Regions from separate parts of the Zeimonas sediminis genome, predicted to be linked through region 3. Evidence: predicted binding sites of a transcription regulator. Region 3 holds the regulator's gene; each other region holds the start of a gene.
What was found. The regulator HrcA, encoded in region 3, represses chaperone genes, less so after heat shock. The targets are predictions, from matches to a motif close to TTAGCACTCNNNNNNNNNGAGTGCTAA.
Positions count from the first base shown of each region.

Region 1: a site for HrcA is predicted at 1,395-1,421, ahead of rpoH (RNA polymerase sigma factor RpoH). Genes of this name have one in related genera too.
Region 2: a site for HrcA is predicted at 2,822-2,848, ahead of groES (co-chaperone GroES). Genes of this name have one in related genera too.

Region 1 covers NZ_JAMQYE010000001.1:3,037,971-3,045,101, forward strand. Annotated here, with positions in the region: gene M6I34_RS14365 (DMT family transporter) at 1-325, opposite strand, end outside; gene rpoH (RNA polymerase sigma factor RpoH) at 419-1,315, opposite strand; gene maiA (maleylacetoacetate isomerase) at 1,505-2,149, shown strand; gene M6I34_RS14380 (GGDEF domain-containing protein) at 2,100-3,347, opposite strand; gene ftsY (signal recognition particle-docking protein FtsY) at 3,510-4,745, opposite strand; gene M6I34_RS14390 (M16 family metallopeptidase) at 4,784-6,214, shown strand; gene M6I34_RS14395 (M16 family metallopeptidase) at 6,228-7,131, shown strand, end outside.
Region 2 covers NZ_JAMQYE010000001.1:1,516,694-1,523,824, reverse strand. Annotated here, with positions in the region: gene M6I34_RS07095 (transglutaminase domain-containing protein) at 1-631, shown strand, start outside; gene groL (chaperonin GroEL) at 756-2,399, opposite strand; gene groES (co-chaperone GroES) at 2,428-2,715, opposite strand; gene M6I34_RS07080 (nucleoside recognition domain-containing protein) at 2,992-3,954, shown strand; gene M6I34_RS07075 (cold-shock protein) at 4,118-4,327, opposite strand; gene M6I34_RS07070 (hypothetical protein) at 4,588-4,941, opposite strand; gene M6I34_RS07065 (carboxymuconolactone decarboxylase family protein) at 4,938-5,468, opposite strand; gene M6I34_RS07060 (long-chain-fatty-acid--CoA ligase) at 5,506-7,131, opposite strand, start outside.
Region 3 covers NZ_JAMQYE010000002.1:303,286-310,416, reverse strand. Annotated here, with positions in the region: gene recN (DNA repair protein RecN) at 1-111, opposite strand, end outside; gene M6I34_RS16840 (NAD kinase) at 114-1,004, opposite strand; gene hrcA (heat-inducible transcriptional repressor HrcA) at 1,112-2,158, shown strand; gene M6I34_RS16830 (NIPSNAP family protein) at 2,240-2,557, shown strand; gene hemH (ferrochelatase) at 2,569-3,678, shown strand; gene grpE (nucleotide exchange factor GrpE) at 3,860-4,471, shown strand; gene dnaK (molecular chaperone DnaK) at 4,570-6,501, shown strand; gene M6I34_RS18285 (four helix bundle protein) at 6,515-6,679, shown strand; gene dnaJ (molecular chaperone DnaJ) at 6,719-7,131, shown strand, end outside.

The DNA of each region.
Region 1 (7,131 bases), on a different contig from region 3:
CGCCGAGCAGCCAGCGCGCCAGCAGGGCCGCCCAGACCGGCATCAGGTAGAAGAGCAGGACCACCCGGACCACCTCGCCGATCATCACGCCCCAGTTGAACGCGACGTTGGTCGCGCCCGAGGCGAGCACCAGCCACACCAGCGCGGGCCTGGTCGCCAGCGCCCGCCAGGCCCGCGGCCGCCAGAGCGTGATCAGCGCCGTGGCGAGCGCGAAGGACAGGCCGGTCGCCCACAGGCTGTGCAGGCCCAGGGCGTTCAGCTGCCTGAACGGCCACCAGGACACGCCCCAGACGAAGGCGTTGAAGAGCAGCAGGGCGACGGGCAAAAAGAATGCCGCCTCGGGTTTCCCGTCGGCGGCCAAGAGGAGGGAGGAAAGGGGGATCGAGATTCGGGGGCGCCGAAGCGCCGCCCGAGTCCCTTAGGCGTAAGACGCGAGCAGACCTTTCATCTTCTGCAGCGCTTTCGCCTCGATCTGCCGGATCCGCTCCGCCGAGACGCCGAACTCGGCGGCCAGCTCGTGCAGGGTCAGGGTGCCGCCCTCGGATTCGTCGCGCAGCCAGCGCGCCTCGACGATCCGGCGGCTGCGCGGGTCGAGCTCCTCGAGCGCCTGGGCCAGCCCTTCGCCTTGCAGCCGGTCGCGCTGCCGGGCCTCGAGGACCTGGGTCGGATCGGCCTGCGGCGCGGCGAGCCAGGCGATCGGCGAATACTGCTCCTCGCCGTCGTCCGACTGCAGGTCGAGCGCCATGTCCTGGCCCGACAGCCGGGTTTCCATCTCGACGACGTCCTTTTCGCGAACGTTCAGCTCGCGGGCGATCGCGTCCACCTCGCCGGCGCTGAGCGTGCCCGGGCCCGATTTCATCGAGCGCAGGTTGAAGAAGAGCTTGCGCTGGGCCTTGGTGGTGCCCACCTTGACCATCCGCCAGTTCTTCAGGATGTACTCGTGGATCTCGGCCTTGATCCAGTGAAGCGCGAAGGAAACGAGCCGCACGCCCCGCTCGGGATCGAAGCGCTTGACCGCCTTCATCAGGCCGATGTTGCCTTCCTGGATCAGGTCGGCGTGGGGCAGGCCGTAGCCGAGGTACTGTCGGGAGATCGAAACGACCAGCCTCAGGTGCGAGAGCACCAGCTCCTTTGCGGCGTCCAGGTCCTGGCGCTCACGAAAGTTTCTTGCGAGCTCGGTTTCGCGCTCGGCCGACAGCATCGGCAGGCGGTTGACGGCCGAGATGTACGCATCGATGTTTCCGACGGCAGGCACCGCCAGCATCGACATCGAGGCGGTGGCAGGAACGATCGCGGTCGAAATCTGCTTGGACATTGGCGTTCGTTTCTCCAGATGTCCGGGGAGGCTGCCGCGTCTAAATGACCGATCGGTCAGTTCCGGACTTTTCATAAGATTAGCACTCTCGGGCCGAGAGTGCCAGACCCGGTCGTCGGGGCCGACTGATGCTAGATTCCCGGCGATCGGCCGCGGACCCCCACACACCCTGCCCGGGAGAAGACGATGCTGAAGCTCTATACCTATTTCCGCAGCTCGGCCGCGTTCCGCGTCCGGATCGCGCTGAACCTCAAGGGACTGCCGTGGGAGCCGGAGGTGATCTGGCTCCCCGAGGGCCAGCACAAGGGCGAGCCGTACATCGGGGTGAACCCGCAGGCCCTGGTCCCCACGCTGGTCGACGGGCCGCTGCACCTGAACCAGTCGCTCGCGATCATGGAGTACCTCGACGAGACCAAGCCCGGCCCGAAGCTGCTGCCCACCGACCCGGTCGACAGGGCGAGGGTACGATCGCTGTCGCTGCTGATCGCCGCCGAGATCCACCCGCTGAACAACCTGCGGGTGCTCAAGTACCTCAAGCGCGAGCTCGGCCGGGACGACGACCAGATCGGCGTCTGGTACCGGCACTGGTGCGACGAAGGCCTGGCCGCCTTCGAGCGCCAGCTCGCCGACGGCGGCGCGGGCCGCTTCTGTCACGGCGACTCGGTCACGATGGCCGACGTCTGCCTGGTGCCCCAGATCTTCAACGCGCGGCGCTACGAGACGAAGCTGGAGCGCTATCCGCGCACGATGCGGATCTTCGACGAGTGCATGACGCTCGACGCCTTCAAGCGGGCCGAGCCCGCGGCCCAGGCCGAGGCCGCGCGCGCGGGCTGACCGCGGCCTGCGCGCCCGCGCCGGTCACGCCCGGCCCGGCCACGCAGTTCCTGCCCCGGGCCTTGGCCTGGTAGACCGCGTCGTCGGCGATCGCCAGCAGTTCGTCGAAACGCAGGTCGCCGCGCTGCACCGCCAGACCGATGCTGACGGTCAGCCTGATCTGGCGCTTGCCGACCGTGACCGGCTGTGCCGACAGCGCAAGGCGGACCCGTTCCGCCGCCGCCGCGGCATCGGCCTCGCTGTGCACCGGCACGACTGCGCAGAACTCCTCGCCGCCGTAGCGCGCCAGCAGGGAGTCCGCGCGCAGGGCCCTGCGCATCGTCAGCGCCGCGCGCCGCAGTACCAGGTCGCCGGCGCGATGGCCGTGGTCGTCGTTGATGCGCTTGAAGTGGTCGAGGTCGAGCATCATCACCGCGCCGCGACGCCGCTGCGCGCGCTGGCGCGCCAGCATGCGCGGCGCTTCGTCGAGCAGGTGCCGGCGGGTGTGGACCCCGGTAAGTTCGTCGGTGAGCGCTTGCTCCAGGAGCTTTCTCGACATCCGGGCGTTCAGCATGCCTAGAACCGTCAGGGCGGTCAGCAGCGGCGACAGGGCCCAGACCAGCGCCGCGGCTTCGTGCAGGGGCGTCTCGGTGTAGACGCCGCGGGGCGCGCCCTCGATGCCGCCCGCGAGCACGTCCGCGACCCGCGCCACGGTCAGCAGCGCGAGCAGGCCGTACAGCGAGCCGAAGCCGATGCGGAAGCTTCGGCCGGTCCGCTCGCGGGCGCGCAGCGCGTGGAAGGCCGCCAGGCCGCAAAAGCCGGCGTGCAGGCCGGCGATCAGCAGGAAGCTCGCGGGCGGCGGCCAGGCCAGCAGGGTGGCCGCGTAGGCGGGCGCCGCTGCGGCAAGCAGGATCGGCGTCAGCCAGGCCGGCTGACGGCCGCCGAACAGGCCGAGGCAGCCCTGCAGCAGCAGCGCCGCCTGGCCCAGGGCCAGGATGCCCGCAACCGGCACCGGACCGGCGGCGGCATCCCTGCTCTCGAGCCACAGGACGAACATCGACGCGGCGCCGAGCGCCATCGACCAGCCGATCGGCCTGACGCCGGGCTGCTCGCGGCCGGCGGCGCTGCCCGGGACCAGCAGGATCAGCGCCGCAAGCAGGCCGGCCATCGAACCGGCGAAGAAGAGGGTAGGGAGCGCGAGGCTCAGCGGATCGGGCATGCTCGGCGACGGGCGGTCTTTGGGGGATTTCCCGAGGGATGTCGCCGCAAAGAGTAGGGGCCGCACCCTTCCGGGGCAGCGAACCGGGAACCGAAGGGGCCGGCCGGCCGACGAAAGGCGAGGGGCCCGTGATGCCGTTCACGGCGGCTGCGCCGCCGCTCGTCAGTCGAGCAGCGCCGAGGCGAACTCGTCGGCGGAGAAGCCCTGCAGGTCGTCGATGCCCTCGCCGACGCCGATGAAGCAGACCGGGATCGGCTTGTCGCGGCGCGTCCAGGCCAGCGCCGCCAGCGTGCCGCCCTTGGCCGTGCCGTCGAGCTTGGTGACGATCAGTCCGGTCACGCCGATCGCCTCGTCGAAGGCCCGCACCTGCGCGAGCATGTTCTGGCCGGTGTTCCCGTCGAGCACCACCAGCACCTCGTGCGGCGCGCCCGGCATCGCCTTGCCGATCACCCGGTGGATCTTCTTCAGCTCGTCCATCAGGTGGAGCTGGGTCGGCAGGCGGCCGGCGGTGTCGATCATCACGACGCCGGCGCCGCGGGCCCGCCCGGCGTTGACCGCATCGAAGGCGACGGCCGCGGGGTCGCCGCCCTGCTGCGAGATGACCTGCACGCCGTTGCGCGAGCCCCATTCGACCAGCTGCTCGCGCGCCGCCGCGCGGAAGGTGTCGCCGGCGGCGAGCAGGACGGTCTTGCCCTCGCGCTGCAAGTGCCGGGCGAGCTTGCCGATCGAGGTCGTCTTGCCCGCCCCGTTGACGCCGGCGATCATCATCACCAGCGGTTCGGCGGCGTCGATGTCGATCGGGCGCTCGAGCGGGCGCAGCAGGTCGGCCAGCAGCCCGCGCAGCGCCTTGCGCACGCCTTCGGCATCCTCGATCCGCTCGCGACGCACCTTCTGCCGCAGCGATTCGAGCAGGTGCTGGGTGGTCTCGACCCCGGCGTCGCTCATCAGCAGCGCGGTCTCGAGCTCCTCGTAGAGCGCTTCGTCGATCCTCGCGCCGCTGAAGATGCCGGCCAGGTTGCCGCGGGTCTTCGACAGGCCCTGCTTGAGCCGCGAAAGCCAGCCGGCGCGGGCGGGCGCCGCGGTCGCCGACGACGGCTCCTCGGCGGCGGGGGCTTCCACACCGGGGAGCGGCCTTCCGCCGACGGACGGCTCGGCGCCGGCCAGCGCGGGTTCCGGCGGAGAAGCCGACGCGGCCGGCGATACCGGGACGGACGACGACCCCGGGGCCTTCGCCTCCGGGACGCGCGACGGCGCGGCGGCAAGCGGCGACGCCTCTGCAGGCTGCGCCGGCTCGGGCGCCGATCGCTCCGCCTGCCCGGCGAACGGCGGCTGCTCCGCCGCGGTCTCGGGGACCCCGGTCGGCTGGGCGGGTTTTTTTCGACGAAGGAATCCGAACATGGCTACACTCAGCGCCCCGGATTCTACCTGTGCACACGATGCCCCATCGGATCGCTCGCCCGCTCGTCGCCGCGGCGATGCTGGCACTGTCCCCGCTGCTGCCGGCCAGGGAGGTCGTGGCGCCGGCCGTCGCGCCGACGCCCGCGGCATCTTCGACGACGGCCGCCGCCGTCACGTTCGAGCGCACGCTGCCCAACGGCATGAAGGTGCTGGTGCGCGAGGACCGCCGCGCGCCGACCGTCGTGCACCTGGTGCTCTACCGGATCGGCTCGATCGACGAGCTCAACGGGCTCACCGGCATCTCGCACGTGCTCGAGCACATGATGTTCAAGGGCACGAAGTCGCTCGCGGTCGGCGAGTTCTCGCGGCGGGTGGCCGAGCGCGGCGGGCGGGAGAACGCCTTCACCTCGCGCGACTACACCGGCTATTTCCAGCAGATCCACCGCTCGCACCTGGCCGAGATGATGCGGCTCGAGGCCGACCGGATGGCGAACCTGGTCGTCGACGACGAGGAGTTCGCCCGCGAGATCAGGGTGGTGATGGAAGAGCGCCGCTGGCGCACCGAGGACCGCGCCTCCGCGCTGGTCTACGAGCAACTGATGGCCGGCGCGTTCGTGGCCTCGCCCTACCGCAAGCCGGTCGTCGGCTGGATGAGCGACCTCGAGTCGATGACCGCCGCCGACGTGCGCGACTGGTACGCGCAGTGGTACACGCCCTCGAACGCGGTGCTGGTGGTCGCCGGCGACGTCTCGGCCGACGAGGTCTGGGCGCTCGCCGAGCAGACCTACGGCCGCATCGACGCGAAGCCGGTGCCGCCGCGCAAGCCGCAGGACGAGCCCGCCCAGCGCGGGATCCGGCGGCTCGCGGTCGAGGCGCCGGCAGAGAACCCCTACCTGATGATGGGCTACAAGGTTCCGCGCCTGGCCGACGTGGAGAACGAGGCCGAGCCCTATGCGCTGGAGATGCTGGCCGCAGTGCTCGACGGCGACGAGAACGGCCGGCTCACGCGCAACCTGGTGCGCGGCTCCCGCGTGGCCAGCGAGGTCGGCGCGAGCTACGGCCTGACCGGCCGCGGGCCGGCGCTGTTCCTGCTCGACGGCACGCCGTCCGAGGGCCAGGACACCGCGTCGCTCGAGCGCGCGCTGCGGGCCGAGATCGCCCGGATCGCGGACGAGGGCGTACGCGAGGACGAGCTGCAGCGGATCCGCGCGCAGTACGTCGCCGGCCAGATCTACAAGCGCGATTCGGTGATGGCCCAGGCGATGGAGATCGGCGGCCTCGAGGTTTCCGGCTATTCGCATCGCGACGCCGACCGGATTCTCGACAAGGTCCGCGCGGTGACCGCTGCCGACGTTCAGGCCGTCGCGCGGAAGTATTTCGGCGACGACGCGCTCACCGTGGTCACGCTGAAGCCGCAGCCGATCGATCCGAAGGCGCAGCGCAGGCCGCCGCCGGCCGGGCGGCACTGAGCGAGGGGCGACGATGCTGAAGACGATTCTGCGCATGCGCGCGCGGGTGCTGGCGGCGCTGGCGCTGGCGCTGCTGGCCGGCGCCGCCCAGGCGGCCCTGCCGATCCAGCACTGGACCGCCTCGTCGGGAGCGCGGGTCTATTTCGTGCGGGCAGACGCGATCCCGATGCTCGACCTGAGCGTCGAGTTCGACGCCGGCGGCCGCTACGACCCGGCCGGCAAGACCGGCCTCGCGTCGCTGACCAACGCGATGCTGGCGCGCGGCACCGACGGCGACCGGCCGATGGGCGAGGCCGAGATCGCCGAGCGCTTCGCGCGGATCGGCGCCCAGCGCGGCGGGGGGGCCGGCGACGACCGGGCAGGCGTGAGCCTGCGCACGCTGACCGGCAAGGCCGAGCTCGACGAGTCCGTGTCGCTGCTCGCCCGGATCCTGGCCGCGCCGAGCTTTCCCGAAGCGGTGCTCGAGCGCGAGCGCCAGCGCTGGATCCTGTCGATCCGCGAGGCGGGCACCAAGCCCGAGACGATCGCGCGTCGCAGCTTCGGCGAACTGCTCTACGGCGATCACCCCTACGGCCGCGAGGCCGCCGAAGCCACCGTCGCGGCGATCGCCCGCGAAGACCTGGTCCGCTTCCACCGCGACCACTACGACGCGCGCCGCGCGGTCGTCGCGATGATCGGCGCGATCACCCGCGAGCAGGCCGAGGCGATCGCCGAGCGGCTCACGAAGGACCTGCCGGCGGGCGCGGACCGGCCCGGGCTGCCCAAGGTCCGGCGGCTCGGCGAGGCGGTCGAGCGCCGGATCGCACACCCCGCCTCCCAGAGCCACATCCTGATCGGCGCGCCGGCGATCGAGCGGGGCCACCCGGACTTCTTCCCGCTGTTCGTCGGCAACTACGTGCTGGGCGGCGGCGGCTTCG
Region 2 (7,131 bases), on a different contig from region 3:
GCAGGCGATCGGCGGCGAGTCATCCGAGCGGGCGCGGGCGGTGCGGCTCTTCTACGCGGTCCGAGACCGGATCCGCTACGACCCCTACCGCATCTCCTTCGATCCGTGCCAGTACCGGGCGAGCGGCGTGCTGGCCGCCGGTTGCGGCTGGTGCGTGCCGAAGGCGGTATTGCTGGCGGCCTGCGCGCGGGCGGCCGGCATCGCGTCGGCTATCGGCCTGGCCGACGTGGTCAACCACATGAACACGGAGAAACTGCGCCAGCGGATGGGCGGCACCGACGTGTTCTACGACCACGGCTACGCGGCACTGCTCGTCGAAGGGCGTTGGCTCAAGGCGGTGCCGGCCTTCAACATCGAGCTCTGCGAGCGCTTCGGCGTGCGGCCGACCGAGTTCGACGGCACGGCCGACGCGCTTTACCAGGAATTCGACGCCGACAACCGGCGGCGGATGGCCTACCTGGCCGACCACGGCACCTGGTCCGACTTTCCCCTGGACAAGGTGCGCGGGGACTTCGCGCGGCACTACCCGCGCGAGCTCTTCGAGGGCGAGTCGTCGCCCGTGCCCGGACGGGAGTCCAGCGGGTCCGCCACCGGTGCCGGGCGCTTCGAGGACGACGCGCCGCTGCGCTGAGCGGCGCGCGTCGGCGGCCGAATCGCAGCGGCCGGCGAAAGAAGGAAAAAGCCCGGCTTTCGCCGGGCTTTTTCCTGGGCCGCGCGACCGCGAGGGCCGCGCGCGCAACCGATCCGGGGACCGGTTACATGTCCATGCCCATGCCGCCCATGCCGCCCATGCCCGGGGGCATGCCGCCGGCGGCCGGCTTGTCTTCCGGCGCCTCGGCGATCATCGCGTCGGTGGTCAGCATCAGGCCGGCGACCGAAGCGGCGTTCTGCAGCGCGGTGCGGGTCACCTTGGTCGGGTCGACCACGCCCATCTCGAGCATGTCGCCGTAGGTGCCGTTGCCGGCGTTGTAGCCGAAGTTGCCCTTGCCCTCGAGGACCTTGGCGACCACCACGCTCGGCTCGTCGCCGGCGTTGGCGACGATCTGGCGCAGCGGCTCTTCGACGGCGCGCAGCACGATCTTGATGCCGGCTTCCTGGTCGGGGTTGTCGCCCTTGACCTTGATCGCGGCGCGGGCGCGCAGCAGCGCCACGCCACCGCCGGCCACGATGCCTTCCTCGACGGCGGCACGGGTGGCGTGCAGAGCGTCTTCGACGCGGGCCTTCTTCTCCTTCATCTCGACTTCGGTGGCGGCACCGACGCGGATGACCGCAACGCCGCCGGCCAGCTTGGCGACGCGCTCCTGCAGCTTCTCGCGGTCGTAGTCGCTGGTGGCTTCCTCGATCTGGGCGCGGATCGCCTTGACGCGGGCCTCGATCGCCTTGGTCTCGCCGGCGCCGTCGATGATCGTGGTGTTCTCCTTGCCGACCTCGACGCGCTTGGCGCGGCCGAGCTCCTGGAGCGTGGCCTTCTCGAGCGTCATGCCGGTCTCTTCCGAGATCACGGTGCCGCCGGTCAGGATGGCCATGTCTTCCAGCATCGCCTTGCGACGGTCACCGAAGCCCGGGGCCTTGACGGCGACGGTCTTCAGGATGCCGCGGATGTTGTTGACGACCAGGGTCGCCAGGGCCTCGCCCTCGACTTCCTCGGCGATGATCAGCAGCGGCTTGCCGGCCTTGGCGACCTGCTCGAGCACCGGCAGCAGCTCGCGGATGTTGCTGATCTTCTTGTCGTGCAGCAGCACGAACGGGTCTTCCAGGACGGCGACCTGCTTGTCCGGGTTGTTGATGAAGTAGGGCGACAGGTAGCCGCGGTCGAACTGCATGCCCTCGACGATGTCGAGTTCGTTCTCGAGCGACTTGCCGTCCTCGACGGTGATCACGCCTTCCTTGCCGACCTTCTCCATCGACTCGGAGATGATCCGGCCGATCTCCTCGTCGGAGTTCGCCGAGATCGAGCCGACCTGGGCGATCTCCTTCGTGGTGGTGCAGGGCTTGCTGACCTTCTTCAGCTCCTCGGTCAGGGCGAGGACCGCCTTGTCGATGCCGCGCTTCAGGTCCATCGGGTTCATGCCGGCGGCGACGAACTTCATGCCCTCGCGGACGATCGCCTGGGCCAGCACGGTGGCGGTGGTGGTGCCGTCACCGGCGTTGTCCGAGGTCTTGGAAGCGACTTCCTTGACCATCTGAGCGCCCATGTTCTCGAACTTGTCCTTCAGTTCGATTTCCTTGGCGACCGAGACGCCGTCCTTGGTGACGGTCGGGGCGCCGAACGAGCGCTCGAGCACCACGTTGCGGCCCTTGGGACCCAGGGTGACCTTGACCGCGTTGGCCAGGACGTTGACGCCGGCGACCATGCGGCTACGCGCATCGTCGTGGAAGAAAACCTGTTTGGCTGCCATATTCGTTTAACTCCTCGAAACCTGTTGCTTACTCGACCACGGCCATGATGTCTTCTTCGCGCATGACCAGCAGCTCCTCGCCGTCGACCTTGACGGTCTGGCCGCTGTACTTGCCGAACAGAACCTTGTCGCCGACCTTGACGGCCAGCGGACGGACCTTGCCGTCGTCACCGACCTTGCCGTTGCCGACGGCGAGAATCTCGCCCTGGTCCGGCTTCTCGGCGGCGTTGTCGGGGATCACGATGCCCGACGAGGTCTTGCGCTCGTTGTCCAGACGCTTGATGATCACGCGATCATGCAAAGGACGCAGTTTCATGCGATTTGGCTCCGAATTGGAATGAAAAGCGAACGGATGTGACCTGAAAGCCGGGCGGGGCCGGCTTCGGATGTTCCCCGCGGCGACGTGCGGACATGCGTTGTTGTTAGCACTCACCGCTGGCGAGTGCTAATTGTAGGGGCTCCCCGAAAATTTTCAAGCGGGCGCCCCGCCGATGCGTCTGGCGTCCGGGTGGCGCTGCCCCGCCGCCGCTCCGCGCCGGGTTATCCTTCCGCCCCTACTCCCTTACGCCCCTCCCCCTTTCCCCCGCCCACGATGCCCTACCTGGCCAGGCTCCTGAGTCGCAGCCGCCGGCTGTTCCTCGCGCTCGTCAAGGTCATGCTCCCGGTCATGATCGCGGTGAAGATCGGTCAGGAGCTCGGGTGGATCGACGCGATCGCCCGCGCGATCGCGCCGGCGATGGGCTGGCTGGGCCTGCCGGCCGAGGCGGGGATGATCTGGGTGACCGGGGTCTTCGTCGGCGTCTATGCGGCGATAGGCGCCCTGATCGGCTTCGCCCCGACGCTGGAAATGAGCGTCGCGCAGTTCAGCGCGCTCGCGGCGATGATCCTGTTCGCGCACGGCATCCCGGTCGAGCAGGCGATCGTCAGGCGCGCCGGGGCGAGCTTCTGGATCACCGCCGCGCTTCGCATCGGCGCGGCGCTCGGTTACGGCGCGGCCGTCACGGCGTTCTGCCGGTTCACCGGGCTGCTGGCCGAACCGGTCTCGCTCGGGTGGCTCCAGGCGTCGGCAGCGGCCGGCGGCGGCGCGGGCGAGGGCTGGGGCCCGTGGCTGTGGGGAACGGCCATGTCGCTGGCCGCGACCTTCGGGATCATCGTGTCGTTGCTCGTGCTGCTCGACGTGCTCGAGCGCACCGGCGTCACGCGGCGGATCACCGCGGCCATGAGCCCGGTGCTGAGAGTCTCGGGGCTGGCGCCCGCCGCCGCGCCGGTGACGACGGTCGGCGTGCTGCTCGGCCTGACCTACGGCGGCGCGCTGATCATCGAGGAGGCCGAGCGGCAGCGCTTCGCGGCGCGCACCCGCTTCCTGGCGCTCGCCTGGCTGTCTCTGTCGCACTCGCTGATCGAGGACACCTTGCTGTTCCTGGCGCTCGGGGCCGACGTCTGGGTCGTGCTGGTCGGGCGGGTGCTGTTGACGATGGCGATCGTGGCAGCGCTCGCGGCGATGTTGCGCGAGCCCGATGCGCGGCCCGGGCCGCTCGACGTGCGAGCCGGCTGAGCAACCGGGGCGGAACGGCCCGCCGGGCAAGCGAATCCGGTCGAGGGTCGACCGGGGCCGGGCGGGACGCGCAAAAAAAACGCGCCGCTCTCGCGGCGCGTCTTTCAGGTCCGGATTCGAGCGCCCTGGCCCCGTGGGGGCCGGGCGCCGTTCCGGAGCCGGCTTACAGCGGCTTGATCGCGGAAGCCTGCAGGCCTTTCGGGCCCTGCTTCACGGTGAACTCGACGCGCTGCTGCTCCTGCAGGGTCTTGAAACCGCTGCCCTGGATTTCCGAGAAGTGCGCGAAGAGATCCGCGCTGCCATCGTCGGGGGCGATGAAGCCGAAGCCCTTCGATTCGTTGAACCACTTGACCGTGCCGGTTGCTCTGCTCATGTTGCGCTCCATTGATACGCGTGACTAGGGACGCCCTGGACGAAACGCGCCCGGGGCGGCAAACAAATCAAGAGAGCACAACCAGGTATTCCAGGCCGGGAACCGGCCGCGACGCGCTGCAGGGCAGCGGGCTTGACACAAGAAAGTGGGATCTGCTTGAACCGTATGCCGGGCGGAAATTACACGACCCCGGGATCCTTGTCCAGCGAAAGTTGCGGCGAGATTCGCCGCCAGCAAAAGCGGTCCGTGGCGCCGCCCCGTCAGGCGCCGCGCCGGTCGCGGGTCCGGGCCCGGGCGATCGCCTTGCGGGCCGCGCCGCGGAATTCTCCGCCCGGCGCGGCGGGCGGCATGTTCGCCGGTCCGGAGAACGCGCCGAGGACCGCGCCCGCCTCGACGCGGGCGGCGATCATGGCCTCGCTGCTCGGCGCGTTGGTGCCGCAATCGGGACAGAGCTCGCGTATCACGTCGTCGACCCGCTGCGCGTGCAGCCCGCGCATCAGCAGCAGTCGAACCAGCTCCGCGGGCTCGATCGCGCGGCGCTCGGCTTCCCGGCGCAGGAACTCGCCCAGCGCCTCGGGCAGCCGGACCGTCAGCGGCTCGGCCTTCCGGCTCATTCCGGCTCGACGCCCATCGCGACCAGGAAGCGCGACACCATGTTGTAGGTCGCGACCGTGGCCACGTACTCCACCAGTTGCTGCTCGGAGAGCCGCGCCTTCAGCGCGTCGAACGCGGCATCGTCGACGCGCACCGAACGCGTCATCGCGATCGCGACGGCGAGCGCCGCGCGCTCGGTTTCGTCGAACAGCGCGGCATCGGCGGCGGCGCGATCGGGGTCGCGCATCGCCTCGACCTGGGCCTGGGTGCCGCCCGCTTCGACGAACACCGGCGCGTGGTGGATGAACTCGTACTCGGCCCCGTTGATCACCGCCACGATGCACATCGCGAGCTCGCGCAGCTTCGGCGACAGCGACAGCCGGGTGCGGACCGCGCCCAGGTGGGCGTTCCAGCCGCGCGCGAGTTCCGGGCTGTGCAGCAGCATGCGGTCCAGGTTCAGCAGCGTGCCGCCGCGGCGGGCGCGCACCGCGTCGACGATCTCGCGCGGCTCGCGCAGGTCGGCGCTCACGTAGGGGATTCTCGGCATCCTCGCGTTTCCTCTTTCGTCGTTTTGGGATTCGGTTTCAGGGCCGTGGGCGGTCGCGCAGTTCCCGCTCCTGCAATTCGCGCCACATGATCTTGCCGGTGGCAGAACGGGGCAGGGCGTCGGCGAACTCGACGATGCGAGGCACCTTGTACGCGGCCATCCGCTCGCGGCACCAGGCCACGATCTCGTCGGGAGTCGGGGCGGGGTCGCGGCCCGGCTCGAGCACGACGACCGCCTTGACCGTCTCGCCCCGGCGCGCGTCGCGCGCCGCGATCACGCAGGCTTCCCGGATGTCGGGGTGCGCATACATCATCGATTCGATCTCCGCGGGCCAGACCTTGAAGCCGGAGGCGTTGATCATCCGCTTCAGGCGGTCGGTGACGAAGAAATAACCCTCGTCGTCGTAGTGGCCGATGTCGCCGGTCCGGAAGAATCGCTTGCCTTCGATCTCGACGAAGGCGGCGCGGGTCGCGTCGGGATCGTGCCAGTAGCCGAGGAAGACCTGCGGCGCGCTGACCACGATCTCGCCCGACTCGCTGGGCCCGCGCTCGGCCAGCGTGTCCGGGTCGATGATGCGAGCGTCCACGTCGAACAGCGGCACTCCGCCGCATTGGCGCTTCGGGCGCTGCGGCGGGTTGATGTGGGTGGGCGCGATCGTTTCGGTGAGCCCGTAGCCCTCGACGTATTCCAGGCCGGTCAGCGCCCGCAGCCGCGCGCCGACCGCCTCGGGCATGGCCGCGCCGCCGCCGCCGATGCGGCGCAGGCTCGACAGGTCCCGCTGCTCGATGCCCGGCATCGACAGAAGGTCGATCGCCATCGTGGTGATGCAGGACCACGAGGTGACCTTCATCGACTCGATCAGCCCGGCCGCGGCCTCGCGGTCCCAGCGCTGCAGCAGCACCATCGTCGCGCCGAGCAGGATCGGCGCGTTCATGTTCCCCTGCATGCCGGTGACGTGGAACAGCGGCAGCGTGGCGAGCACCACCGGAGCCTCGCCCCAGTCCGACCAGTGCGCGTGCATGACGGTGGTCGCCATCACGGTGCGGTGGGTGTGGATGCAGCCCTTGGGCTTGCCGGTGGTGCCCGACGAGTAGGGCAGCACCGCCAGGTCGTCCGGTCCTGCCAGGTGCGGGCCCGGCTCGAGGCCGGCGTCCAGCGCATCTCGCCATCGTGCGATCCGGGTGCGCGGCAGCCGGGCCGACAGCGCCTGCGGGTCGACGGGCTCGGCGAGCACCGACGCAGGCGTGCGCGGCGCAGGCGGATCGCCGACGCAGTCGGCGTAGCGAACCAGTACCAGGTGCTCGAGGCCGGCCTGGCCGAGGTGGCCTGCGATGTCCTCTGCGGCGAAGGCGACCCGCGCGCCGCTGTTCGACGCGATGTGCGCGACCTCGTCGTCGAGCAGCATAGGGTTGACCGGCACCACCATCGCGTCCGCGCGAAGGATCGCGTAATAGGCGAGCACCCACTGCGGGCTGTTCTGCAGGTACAGGAGCACCCGGTCGCCGCGTTTCACCCCGCATTCGCGCTGCAGGAAGCCCGCCAGCCGGTCGACCTGCTCGAGAGCCTCGCCGTAGCCGATCGTGCGACCGTAGAAGACCAGCATCGGATGACCCGGCGCGCGCTGCGCCGACGCCCGCAGGTTGTCGTACAGCGACTGCTGCGG
Region 3 (7,131 bases):
GATCGACTTGCCGGCGCCGGTCTCGCCGGACAGCACGGTGAAGCCGGGGCCGAACTCGAGCTCGGCCTCGTCGACGATGACGAAATCGCGCAGGCGCAGGGCGAGCAGCATGGTCAGCGGCGTCGATGCTGCAGGATCGGCAGTTCGTGCCAGTTGAGCTTGCCGCGCAGCGTGGCGTAGTAGGTGTAGTCGGGCGGGTGCAGGAAGCGGCTGCGGAAGGGCGCGCGCTGGATGATGATGTCGTCGCCCACGTGCAGGTCGCTGAACACCTGCATGTCGCCTGCCACGCGGGGCTCGCGCCCTTCGACGACCCGGATCGTGATGGTGACGTCGTCGGGCAGCACGATCGGGCGGTTGGACAGCGCCTGCGGGGCCACCGGCACCATGACGATCCCCTGCACCTGCGGGTGCAGGATCGGGCCGTTGGCCGACAGCGCGTAGGCGGTCGAGCCGGTCGGCGTGGCGACGATCAGGCCGTCGGCGCGCTGGCTGTACATGTACAGGTCGTCGACGTGCACCTGCAGCTCGATCATGCCGGCGCGCGACGAGCGGTTGACCACCACGTCGTTCATCGCCAGCGCGTTCCAGACGATCTCCTGGTCGCGCACGACCCGCGCGGTGAGCAGCGTGCGCTCCTCGGCGTGGTAGTGGCCGTCGAGGATCATGCCCAGCGCGTCGTGCCAGTTCTCGAGCGCGATGTCGGTGACGAAGCCGAGCCGCCCGTGGTTGATCCCGACCAGCGGCACCTCGTAGGGCGCCAGCTCGCGGGCGAGGCCGAGCATGGTGCCGTCGCCGCCGATCGCGACCGCGAGGTCGGCGCGGTGGCCGATCTCCTCGGTGTCGGCCGCGTCTTCGGCCCGGCCGATCGACTCGGCGGTGCCGCGCTCGAGCAGCACCGAGAGCCCGCGCCCGCGCAGGTAGTCGCCGATCTGGGCGATCGCCGGCGCGACGCCTTCGGTCTGGTAGCGCCCGGCCAGGGCGACGGTGCGGAACGGGGGTCTCATCGGAGCGCATTACACCACAAGGACCGGGGCGGATCGCGGCCCTCGGCCTCGTGCATCGGGCCTAGGCCGAAAGCCCCCGATTCCGGAACTGGCTCTAAAATGAACGCATGCTCGACTCCCGCGCCCAGACGCTGCTCAAGACCCTGATCGAACGCTACATCGCGGACGGACAGCCGGTCGGCTCGCGCACGCTGTCGCGGCACTCCGGCCTCGACCTTTCGCCCGCCACGATCCGCAACGTGATGGCCGACCTCGAGGAAATGGGGCTGATCGCCAGCCCCCACACCTCGGCGGGGCGGATCCCCACGCCGCGTGGCTACCGGCTGTTCGTCGACACGCTGCTCACCGTGCAGCCGCTCGAGCACGAGCAGACCGAGCAGATCGAGGGCAGGCTGCGCGCCGACGAGCCGCAGAGGGTGTTGTCCACCGCGGCCTCGCTGCTCTCCAGCCTGTCGCACTTCGCCGGCGTCGTCATGACGCCGCGGCGAGCGTCGCTGTTCAGGCAGGTCGAGTTCCTGCGCCTGTCCGAGCGCCGCCTGCTGCTGATCATCGTCACCCCCGAGGGCGACGTCCAGAACCGCATCCTGACCACCGAGCGCGACTACACGTCGTCGCAGCTGATCGAGGCGGCCAACTACATCAACCAGAATTTCGCCGGGCTGGACTTCGGCGCGATCCGCGAGCGGCTGCAGCGCGAGCTGGCCACGCTGCGCGACGACATCACCGCGCTGATGCAGAAGGCGGTCGAGACCAGCACCCGGGCGCTCACCGAAGAGGCCGATCCGGTCGTGATCTCGGGCGAGCGCAACCTGGTCGGCGTGGCCGACCTGGCCGACAACGTCGACCGGCTGCGCCGGCTGTTCGACCTGTTCGAGCAGAAGACCGGCCTGGTGCAGCTGCTCGACGCCTCCAGCCGGGCGCAGGGCGTGCAGATCTTCATCGGCGGCGAGTCCGAGCTGGTGCCGATGGACCAGCTGAGCGTGGTCGTCGCCCCCTACGAGGCCGACGGCCGGATCATCGGCACGCTGGGCGTGATCGGCCCCACCCGCATGGCCTACGAGCGGGTGATCCCGATCGTCGACATCACCGCCAGGCTGGTGTCCTCTGCGCTGAGCCACGGCGCGGCGCCGACCCGAGGCCAAGACACCGGCTGAGCCACGGACGGCCCGGCCGGCCGCGCGCCGCCGCACATTGTTCCCTTCCCCCTTCCCCATTCCCCCTGCCCACCCAAGAAAATGCTGATCGACCACCGCACCTACCAGGTCCACCCCGGCAAGCTCAACGAGTTCCTGAAGATCTACGGCGAGCAGGGCCTGCCGATCCAGAAGCGCTACCTGGGCGAGCCCTTCGGCTGGTTCGTGTCGCACGACATCGGCCCGCTGAACCAGGTCGTCCACATGTGGAAGTACGAGAGCCTGGCCGACCGCGAGCAGCGGCGCGCCGGGCTGGCGGCCGACCCGGACTGGCAGGCCTACCTGGCGAAGGCCTCGCCGCTGCTGGCGTCGATGGAGAACAAGATCCTGCGCCCGGCGCCGTTCTTCCAGCTGGCCTGAGGCGGCGCGCGATGCCCTTCACCTCGGCTTCGGCCTTCGACCACTCGATGCCCGAGCGCACCGCGGTGCTGCTCGTGCAGCTCGGCACGCCCGATGCGCCCGAAACCGCCGCGGTGCGCCGCTACCTGCGCGAGTTCCTGTCGGATCCGCGGGTCGTGGAGATCCCCGCGGCGGTCTGGAAGCCGATCCTGCACGGCGTGATCCTGCGCACGCGCCCGGCCAAGTCGGCGCACAAGTACGCGACGATCTGGACGCCCGAGGGCTCGCCGCTGATGGTGAACACCGCGAAGCAGGCCACGCTGCTGCGCGGCTGGCTCGGCAATGCCGGTCACGAGGTCGACGTGGCGTTCGCGATGCGCTACGGCAACCCCTCGATCCCGAAGGTATTGCGCCAGCTGCGCGAGCGCAACACGAAGCGGATACTGGTCCTGCCGCTCTATCCGCAGTACGCCGGCTCGACGACGGCCACCGCGATCGACGCGGTCAATGCCGAGCTCGCCGGCTGGCGCAACCAGCCCGAGCTGCGCTGGGTGCGCGACTTCCACGACGACGACGCCTGGCTCGACGCGCTGGCCGCCCGGATCCGCGACCAGTGGGAGAAGGACGGCCCGCCCGATCGGCTGGTCATGAGCTTCCACGGGGTGCCGAAGCGCACCCTGCTGGCGGGCGACCCCTACCATTGCGAGTGCCTGGCCAGCGGCCGGCTGCTCGCCCAGCGCCTGGGGCTCGGCCGGTCGGACTGGACGGTCACCTTCCAGTCGCGCTTCGGCCGGGCCGAGTGGCTGCAGCCGTATACCGAGCCCACGCTTCGCGAGCTGGGCAAGTCCGGCGTCCGGCGGGTCGACGTCGTCTGCCCGGGCTTCGTGTCCGACTGCCTCGAGACCCTCGAGGAGATCGCGATCGAGGGCAAGCAGGCCTTCCTCGAGAGCGGGGGCACCGACTATCGCTACATCGGCTGCCTGAACGACTCGCCGGCCTTCGTCGACGCGCTCGGCAGGCTCGCCTTGCGCCACCTGTCGGGTTGGGACACGCTTCGGCCCGATCCGGAGCAGGCCGCCCGGCGCAGCGAAGCGCTGGCGCGCCGCCGCGAACGGGCGCTCGCGGCCGGCGCGAAGGCCTGACCCGGTTTACGGCCGGCGCGCGCGGCTGCGCGGGCGCCCGTGCCGGTCTCGGCCGCCGTTTCCGTGCCGGCGGCGTGCGCCGGGCGGCGGCGCGGCTTGAAATCGCCGGCGACCGCCCCGATATTTCGGTTTTGAGCCGGCGCAAGCCCGGCAAGTCTTTGATTTTTCTCGAGAGGATTGCATGACCGACGAGCAGCGAGCAGGGCCCGACGCGGCTCCCCAGCGTTCCGGAAACGAGACGGCAGCGCAGGCCGAGGCCTCCCGGCCGGCAGCCGGCTCGCAGCAGTCCGGCGAGGGGGCGCCGCCGCCGGGCGCCGACCGGCTCGCCGAGCTCGAGGCGAAGTGCGCCGAGCTCGAGGCGCGGTGCGCCGAACTCAGGGACCAGCACCTGCGCGCGGTCGCCGAGGCCGAGAACGTCCGCCGCCGCGGCCAGGAAGAGGTCTCGAAGGCCCACAAGTACGGGATCGAGTCCTTCGCCGAGGCGCTGCTGCCGGTGCGTGACAGCCTGGAGCTGGCGCTGGCCACCGAGTCGCCGTCGATCGAGAACCTGAAGGAAGGCGTCGAGGCCACCTTGCGCCTGCTCGCCTCGGTCTTCGAGAAGAACAAGCTGCTCGCGATCGAGCCGGCAGGCCAGAAGTTCGACCCGAACCTGCACCAGGCGATCTCGATGGTGCCGGGCAATACCGCCAATCCGCCGGTGGCGGCCAACCACGTGGTGGCCGTGCTGCAGAAGGGCTACCTGATCAACGACCGCGTGCTGCGTCCGGCGCTGGTCACCGTGGCGCAGGGCTGAACGGGACAGGCCGCCGGCGCGCAGCGGTTGCGACTTGAAATCCGGCCCCGAACACGCATCTTGAATCGCAAGTCATCCAGACACTGAGGAATCCACAGATGGGCAAGATCATCGGCATCGACCTGGGAACCACGAACTCCTGCGTCGCGATCATGGAGGGCGGCCAGCCCAAGGTCATCGAGAACTCGGAAGGCGCGCGCACCACGCCGTCGATCATCGCCTACATGGAAGACGGCGAGATCCTGGTCGGCGCGCCGGCCAAGCGTCAGGCGGTCACCAATCCGAGGAACACGCTGTACGCGGTCAAGCGGCTGATCGGCCGCAAGTTCCAGGAAAAGGAGGTCCAGAAGGACATCGCGCTGATGCCTTACGAGATCGTCAAGGCCGACAACGGCGACGCCTGGGTCAAGGTGCGCGACAAGCAGCTCGCGCCGCCGCAGGTGTCGGCCGAGGTGCTGCGCAAGATGAAGAAGACCGCCGAGGACTACCTCGGCGAGGAAGTCACCGAGGCCGTGATCACGGTTCCGGCCTACTTCAACGACAGCCAGCGGCAGGCCACGAAGGACGCCGGCCGGATCGCCGGCCTGGAAGTGAAGCGGATCATCAACGAGCCGACCGCGGCCGCGCTCGCCTTCGGCCTGGACAAGGGCGGCGGCAAGGATCGCAAGATCGCGGTCTACGACCTGGGCGGCGGCACCTTCGACATCTCGATCATCGAGATCGCCGACGTCGACGGCGAGCAGCAGTTCGAGGTGCTGTCCACGAACGGCGACACCTTCCTGGGCGGCGAGGACTTCGACCAGCGCCTGATCGACTACATCATCGCCGAGTTCAAGAAGGAGCAGGGCGTCGACCTGGGCAAGGACGTGCTCGCGCTGCAGCGGCTCAAGGAAGCCGCCGAGAAGGCGAAGATCGAGCTGTCCTCGGGCCAGCAGACCGAGATCAACCTGCCCTACATCACGGCCGACGCCAGCGGCCCGAAGCACCTGAACCTGAAGATCACCCGCGCCAAGTTCGAAGCGCTGGTCGAGGAACTGGTCGAGCGCACGATCGAGCCTTGCCGGATCGCGCTGAAGGACGCCGGCCTGAAGGCCTCGCAGATCGACGACGTGATCCTGGTCGGCGGCATGACCCGCATGCCCAAGGTGCAGGAGAAGGTCAAGGAGTTCTTCGGCCGCGAGCCGCGCAAGGACGTCAACCCCGACGAGGCGGTGGCGGTCGGCGCCGCGGTGCAGGGCGCCGTGCTGGCGGGCGAGAAGAAGGACGTGCTGCTGCTCGACGTGACCCCGCTGTCGCTCGGCATCGAGACGCTGGGCGGCGTCATGACCAAGATGATCCAGAAGAACACCACGATCCCGACCAAGTTCTCGCAGACCTTCTCCACCGCCGAGGACAACCAGCCGGCGGTCACGATCAAGGTCTTCCAGGGCGAGCGCGAGGTCGCCGCGGGCAACAAGCTGCTCGGCGAGTTCAATCTCGAGGGCATCCCGCCGGCCGCGCGCGGCACGCCGCAGATCGAGGTCGGCTTCGACATCGACGCCAACGGCATCCTGCACGTGTCGGCCCGCGACAAGGCCACCGGCAAGGAAAACAAGATCACTATCAAGGCCAATTCGGGCCTCTCGGAAGACGAGATCCAGAAGATGGTCAAGGACGCCGAGGCCAACGCCGAGGAAGACCACAAGCGGGTCGAGCTCGCGCAGGCGCGCAACCAGGCCGACGCGCTGGTGCACTCGGTGAAGAAATCGCTGGCCGAGCACGGCGAGAAGATCGACGCCGAGGAAAAGGCGAAGATCGAGGATGCGATCATGGCCGCCGAGCAGGCGCTCAAGGGCGACGACAAGGCCGAGATCGAGGCGAAGACCAACGCGCTGATGACCGCGTCGCAGAAGCTCGGCGAGATGATGTACGCCGACATGCAGCAGGCGGCCGGCGAAGCGGGCGGCGCCGAGGGCGCGGCCGAGGCCAAGCGTCCGAAGGACGACGACGTGGTCGACGCGGACTTCAAGGAAGTGAAGCGGGACGCTTGAGGAAGGGAAGTCCCTGGGCATCGCCGCCGGGTCGCTGTCAGAGCTCGATACGCTGATCGAGCTCGCGCAGCGACTCGGCTATTTGAACGACTCACAGGAGTTGAGGAAGACGGCGGAAGATGTGAGCGGGATGCTGATGGGTCTGCAGACGTCGATTCGGCGCCGTGCGGAAGCCTGAACCCCTTCTCCCTTCTCCCTTCTCCCTTCCCCGACAGAAATGGCCAAACGCGACTACTACGAAGTCCTCGGCGTCGCCAAGAACGCGAGCGACGATGAGCTGAAGAAGGCCTATCGCAAGCTGGCGATGAAGTACCACCCGGACCGCAATCCGGACAGCAAGGAGGCCGAGGAGAAGTTCAAGGAGGTCAAGGAGGCCTACGAGACGCTCTCCGAGCCGCAGAAACGCGAGGCCTACGACCGCTTCGGTCACGCCGGCGTCGACCCGAACGCCGGCTTCGGCGGCGGCCCCGGCGGTTTCGGCGCCGGCGCGGGCGGCTTCGCCGACGTGTTCGGCGACATCTTCGGCGACATCTTCGGCGGCGCCAGGCAGGGCGGCGGCGGTCGCGCCGGCGTCTACCGCGGCGCCGACCTGCGCTACGCGATGGAGATCACGCTGGAGCAGGCCGCGCG